2 regions of the Thalassospira sp. CH_XMU1420-2 genome follow, and region 2 is predicted to be linked to the other one. Evidence: riboswitches for the same ligand, from Rfam matches in the RefSeq annotation. Region 2 holds a riboswitch; the other holds the start of a gene.

Region 1 (3,420 bases), on a different contig from region 2:
GATCATAGCAGATCCCCAACCAAAGGTCGCAAGAAACACATTTCACCAACCGGCGGCGAAATGACCGTATCACCCAAGGCATTGATTTAAAACGCGTTTCATCAATGTTGTAACATCAACATTCAACCACGTTGACATTGACGGCAAGGCCACCCTGACTGGTTTCCTTGTACTTGCTTTGCATGTCGAGTCCCGTCTGGCGCATGGTTTCGATCACACGATCGAGCGACACGGTATGCTGCCCGTCGCCGCGCATTGCCAATCGCGCGGCATTGATTGCCTTGACCGCGCCCATGGTGTTGCGTTCGATGCATGGCACCTGCACCAGACCGCCAATCGGATCGCATGTCAGGCCAAGATTGTGCTCCATCCCGATTTCGGCGGCATTTTCAACCTGTTCGGGCGTGCCGCCCAGAACCGCACAAAGCGCGCCTGCGGCCATTGAACAGGCAACACCGACCTCGCCCTGGCAACCGACTTCGGCTGCCGAGATGGATGCGCGTTTTTTATAGATCGACCCAATCGCCGCCGCGGTCAGAAGAAATTCGCGAATTTTGGTCTGACTGACATTCGATCCGAACCGTTCGTAATACCGAAGCACGGCCGGAATGACGCCAGCTGCACCATTGGTCGGTGCGGTCACGACACGTCCGCCAGCGGCATTTTCCTCGTTCACGGCAAGGGCATAAAGATTGACCCAGTCAATCACGGTCAGCGGGTCGCGAAGGCCTGCTTCGGGTTTTTCGGTCAATTCATGATAAAGCTTTGATGCCCGGCGTTTGACATTCAGCCCGCCGGGCAAAATGCCATCGGTTTTGCACCCGCGATCAATGCAATCCATCATTGCCCGATGAACACGATCGACAAATTCGTATGTTTCGTCCGGGCTGCGCCAGCTTTGTTCATTGGCCATCATGATTTCGGCAATCGATGCACCTTCGCGTTTGCAAATGGCCATCAATTCATCGGCCGATGAAAACGGATGGGGCAGCGTGATATTGTCGCCGGAATATTCCGCCCCGCGATCATCGCCAGACACGATGAACCCGCCACCGACTGAGAAATATTCCTGTTCATGTATTTTCACGCCATCGCGGTCAAATGCGGTGATCCGCATGCCATTGGGATGCTGTGGCAAGGTTTCGGTAAAGTGAAACACCAGATTGGTTTCACGATTGAAATCAACCGGATGCTTGCCATAAAGCTGCAATTGCGCACTGCTGTCGATGGCCTGCACGGTTGGTGCGACATCATCGGGGTCCACACTGCGCGGCCGATGCCCCGAAAGCCCCATGATCACGGCCGTATCTGTGGCGTGCCCCTTGCCGGTCAGGGCAAGCGATCCGTAAAGATCGACCACAACACTGCCCGCCTTGGTCAAAAGATTGCGGGCATCAAGCTCAAGACAAAACCGGTATCCGGCGCGCATTGGTCCGACGGTATGCGAACTCGATGGTCCGATCCCGATGGTATAAAGATCAACAACAGAAAGGTTTACGTCTTGCACAGAACCGTCCTGCGATCCCGAACGGGGACCGGTGGCGGGATTGGTGGTCATAAGGGCCTCCTTCACGGCTCTTGAACGCGCGAAAATCGCGCCGTTTACGAACCGGTGTCTTGCCCCCTCTGTCCCTTGACCTGAGATTGTGCGCCCATGGGTCGAAAACAACATCAACCCACAGGTTTTCATCCTTCGGTGGAAGCCGGTTGTCATACATGTTTGATCTGTATGCGTGCCGAATTCTCTCTCCAGAGCCTCTATCCGCGACGGTCCATCTGCCTGAGAGTTTTATGGGGCTATTGCTCCTTCGGCGCCGGTTATGCGGGTAACCGGGCTCTCCCGTCGTGGTGCGAGACGCCATTTCTGCCGCCTCTGAGGATCACCGTTGGGGGCAGATTATCTGTGTCTGATACCCCTGTCAAAAAGCAGCTTTGCACCTGCAAAAAATTCCAGGTCGGGGTACTGTTTCACGGCCACATTCGTGCTAAATTGCCGAAATTACGCATTTGCCTGTTGTGAGTAACGGTTGACCCACCCTGCCCGCGCAACAGGATTGATGGCGAATTACCCGGTAAGTCACCATATTTACGGGTAATTCAGCCTTTATCTCTATCAGTGGGGTTTATGAACGTGACTGTATCGAATTCCGTAAAGCGCCCGCGCCCTGTGGTGCTGTGTATTCTGGATGGCTGGGGGTATCGCGAAGAAACCAAGGACAACGCTGTTGCCTTGGCCAATACGCCTGTCTGGGATGCGCTTTATGCCAATTATCCGACCGGTTTCCTCAAGGCTTGTGGTCTGGATGTCGGCCTGCCCGAAGGTCAGATGGGCAATTCGGAAGTCGGTCACATGAACCTGGGTGCCGGTCGTGTCGTCATGCAGGAGCTGCCCAAAATTGACGAGGCCGTCAAAACCGGAAGCATCGCCGATACCGATACGGTCAAGAAAATCATCGCAACGCTGCGCGATAGCAAGGGTGTCTGCCACATTGCCGGTCTTCTGTCCGAAGGTGGCGTGCATTCCCATCAGGCCCATATGGCCGCCCTCGCCAAAATCATTGCGGGCGCCGGTGTGCCGGTCAAAATTCACGCCTATCTTGATGGTCGTGATACCGCCCCGAAAAGTGCTGCCAAATTCCTTGAGAAATTCCGCGCCCTGATCGGCGATGCCAATGTCGAGATTGTCACCGTGACCGGGCGTTATTACGCCATGGACCGTGACAACCGTTGGGAACGCGTCAGCCAGGCCTATTTCACCATGGTTCAGGGCAAAAACTATGCCGATGGTCGCACTGCCGAAAGTGCGGAGGCCGCAATTGCCAATGCCTATGCAAATGACACCACCGACGAGTTTGTCCTGCCAACTGTGATTGGCGATTTTGACGGGATCAAGGATGGCGACGGCATCCTGATGACCAATTTCCGTGCCGACCGTGCGCGTGAAATCCTTGCTGCCCTGTGTGTGCCGGAGTTTGACGGGTTTGATCGCGGCACCGCGCCGAAATTTGCCGTTCAGGCCGGTATGGTCGAATATTCGTCCGAACACGCCAAATACATGGATGCGATCTATCCGCCGCAAACCCTTCCCAACATCTTTGGCGAAGTGGTTTCCAAGGCCGGGCTGAAGCAGCTTCGTATTGCCGAAACCGAAAAATATCCGCATGTGTCGTTCTTCTTTAACGGCGGCGAAGAACAGGTCTTCGAAGGCGAAGACCGCATTCTGGTCGCATCGCCCAAAGTCGCGACCTATGACCTTCAGCCGGAAATGTCCGCACCCGAAGTCACCGAAAAACTGGTCGCTGCCATCAAATCGGAAAAATATGACGCGATCATCCTGAACTTCGCCAACCCCGACATGGTCGGGCATAGCGGCATTCTGTCGGCTGCGATGAAAGCAGCCGAGGCTGTTGATACCTGCCT
Region 2 (3,420 bases):
CATTCATGTTCCTGCGAGAATTTCTTAGCCATGATCTTTGTCCCTGTTGATCGGTTGTCTGCGAGGCGGCACACGCCGCACATTCTCAAGATTTGCAGCAATCAGCCGCGGAAATAGCGATGCGGTGCGAACGGGAGTTCAACCACCTCTGCCGGACGGGCCTTGCCGCGCACCATAAGATCGACCTTGGTGCCCGGTTCGGAAAATTCAATTGCGACATAGCCCATTGCAATCGGGCCATCGACGGACGGGCCAAAACCACCTGATGTGATTTCGCCGATCTCTTCGCCGTCGCTGTTCAAAATCTGGGTATGTTCGCGTGCAGGCGCCTTGCCTTCGGGCTTGATGCCGACACGTTTGCGATCCGCCCCGTTTGCCAGCTGATCAAGAATGACATCCGCGCCTTTGAAACCGCCTTCTTCGCGGCGGCGCTTGTTGATGATCCAGTTCAGATCGGCCTCGACCGGGGTCGTGGTGGTGTCAATGTCATTGCCATAAAGGCAAAGCCCTGCTTCCAGACGCAGGGAATCACGGGCACCAAGACCGATTGCCTCGACTTCTTCCTCGGCCAGCAATTTGCGCGCAAGTTCTTCGGCGCGATCATTGGGCACGGAAATTTCATACCCGTCTTCGCCGGTATACCCCGAACGCGTGACAAAGCAGGCAATGCCGGCAATATCAATCTCGGCAAAGCTCATGAATTTCAGATCGGCAACAGCCGGGGCAAAGCGCGCCAGAACATTGGCTGCCTCTGGCCCCTGAAGCGCCATCAGCGCACGGTCATCAATTTCTTCAAGGGAAACGCCGTCACCAAGGTTGGCACGCATGTGAACAATATCGTCATCCTTGCACGCCGCATTGATCACCAGAAACAGGCTGTCACCGGCATTGGTGATCATCAGATCGTCAAGGATCGTGCCATCGTCCTGGGTGAAGGTCGAATAACGGGTGCGCCCCGGTTTCAGGATCGCGATATCGCCAGGCACCAGTTTTTCAAGTTCCGCGACACGGTTTTCACCGGTCAGACGAACCTGCCCCATGTGGGACACATCAAAAAGTCCGGCCTTGGCACGCGTATGAAGATGTTCGCCCTTAACACCCAACGGGTATTGAACCGGCATGTCATATCCGGCGAATGGCACCATTTTGGCGCCAAGTTCCACATGGAGGTCATAAAGGGCGGTTTTAAGCAGTTCTGGCTGATGATCGGCCATCAAGGTCTCCCGGACAGTCGTTGCGAAACATAGCCGACCAATGGCCAACCACATTCCCCCTCTGTCTTGGAGCCTGAAAGAATCACAGCCGACTTGTCGCGACGGTCTGCTTACATCTTCGGCGAGGCGGTCACCGGCAATTCAAATTGATGCCGCCTGCTTTCCAGAGTCCCATCTCCCCGCGGTCCGTTTGCCTGAGAGTTTCCGGGGTGGTTGCTCCTTCGGCGTCCGCGCAATCCGTTATGGACCGTGGCACTCTCCCACGGGGATCACTTGGGTATGCGTCCTTATACGTATTTCGTTCCCGGTCGACCAGCCCCAAAATTCGGGCAATCACCCGGGCAGGTTTTCAACCCGCCGCGGTCAGTTCGTACCGAAACGACGATTATAGTCGAGCTGATCGGCACTTAGCTGGAATCCGAGATAAATCTCGTAGTCGGGACCGGCCCAGACATCATCAAGCGGAACAGACAGGGTGACCTGCTCGTCACGGTAACGCGCCATATTAAGATTGTCCGCAAACGGCATTGTCACATCAAACACCGACTTCTGAACAAACTTTCCATCGGGATCGCGAAGGGCGACGAAATATTTGAACGATGCCGAACGCCCCTGTGCCGCCGGGCCCAATTCGGCCGTAATGATCGGGCTGATGATGACATCAAGCGTCTTGTCATCAAGGTCATAGCCACAGTCACCAAGATATCCGGTGAACTCTGCCTCGACGATCACATCGGTCAGATCCTTGCCACTGCCAGCGAACTGAACAAGCTTTGCCGTATCCTTTGGCAGATAGGCTGCCGGGCAGGTCGGAACAGGCTGCTCTTCAAACGGGTTACTGCTGCATGCTGCAAGCAATCCTCCAACCGAGACCATCCCCAATGCACAAACGCGCCGCAGTCCGTTACCGATCGTCATCCAAGCCTCTATCAAACCATCTGTTTTCTGACATATGCATGATCTGCACTGTCGTGGCGCAGTCTATTCTTTCGCCGTAAGCCGCACAACCCGCTTCGACGATTGCCACGAAATGAAAACACAAAATCGGGTGCAATTGTTCCCGAGGTGATCGGTGCTCAGTCATTGCGCCACAAGGTCAGGCAGGTTATGTAACGAGAACGTTTGAATAAGTGCAGCGGGCTTGTCCCGGCACAATTTGGAAACCGGACCCGTATCATGCCTGACAAAGCCAGTCTTCGGATCGTTCTTGCCAACCCGCGCGGCTTCTGCGCCGGGGTAGATCGTGCGATTGAGATCGTGGAAAAGGCGCTCGAAAAATATGGTGCGCCGGTTTATGTCCGTCACGAAATCGTCCACAACAAATTTGTCGTCGATCGCCTTCGTGATATGGGCGCTGTTTTTGTTGATGAACTGGACGCGGTTCCCGATGGTGTGCCGGTCATCTTTTCGGCCCACGGGGTCCCGAAATCCGTCCCCGAAGCCGCCGAAACCCGCAAGCTTGAATATCTTGATGCGACCTGCCCGCTGGTATCAAAGGTCCATCGCGGTGCGGAACGTCATTTTGCAGATGGCAAACATATTCTTTTGATCGGCCATGCCGGCCACCCTGAAGTCATCGGCACGATGGGCCAGCTTCCGGTCGGCAGCATGACCTTGATCGAAACCGAAGAAGATGCAGAAAATCTTGAAGTCGAAAATCCCGAAAACCTTGCTTTCGTGACCCAGACGACCCTGTCACTTGATGACACGGCCAAGATCATCGAGATCCTTCAGCGCCGCTTCCCGGCGATTTCGGTCCCGAAAAAGGAAGACATCTGCTATGCCACGACCAACCGTCAGCATGCTGTCAAACTGATTGCCGAAAAGGCCGATGCGATCCTGGTTCTCGGCGCACCGAATTCGTCAAACTCCAACCGGCTGGTTGAAGTCGCCAAGCGCGAAGGATGCACGCGTTCGGTTCTGGTCGAACGGGCGCATGACATTGACTGGAACAAGCTTGACGGTATCAGCACCCTTGGCATTACGGCCGGTGCCTCTGCCCCGGAAATTCTGGTCGAGGAAGTGATTGATGCCTGCCGCGAACGTTATGACGTCACGGTCGAAACCATTACCTTGACCGACGAGAACGTGACATTCAAATTGCCACGTCAGCTTGCCAGCTAAGATATTATAGCTGCTTACTTTTCAAGTTCAGGACCACGTTAAATCCAATGGCCGTCTATACCGACGTTTCAGACGAAGACAT

The links. Region 2 has a riboswitch for glycine ahead of gcvT (glycine cleavage system aminomethyltransferase GcvT). Riboswitches for the same ligand answer to the same signal wherever they lie in the genome.
Region 1: linked by a shared signal. The riboswitch ahead of WA429_RS08725 (L-serine ammonia-lyase) and the one ahead of gcvT (glycine cleavage system aminomethyltransferase GcvT) in region 2 are both predicted to bind glycine.

Annotation. Positions count from the first base shown of each region.
Region 1 covers NZ_JAYMEG010000002.1:878,848-882,267, forward strand. Annotated here, with positions in the region: gene WA429_RS08725 (L-serine ammonia-lyase) at 116-1,558, opposite strand; glycine riboswitch at 1,759-1,853, opposite strand; gene gpmI (2,3-bisphosphoglycerate-independent phosphoglycerate mutase) at 2,126-3,420, shown strand, end outside.
Region 2 covers NZ_JAYMEG010000001.1:636,895-640,314, reverse strand. Annotated here, with positions in the region: gene gcvH (glycine cleavage system protein GcvH) at 1-32, opposite strand, end outside; gene gcvT (glycine cleavage system aminomethyltransferase GcvT) at 102-1,214, opposite strand; glycine riboswitch at 1,274-1,383, opposite strand; glycine riboswitch at 1,387-1,487, opposite strand; gene WA429_RS02820 (hypothetical protein) at 1,578-2,132, opposite strand; gene ispH (4-hydroxy-3-methylbut-2-enyl diphosphate reductase) at 2,391-3,338, shown strand; gene WA429_RS02810 (homoserine kinase) at 3,386-3,420, shown strand, end outside.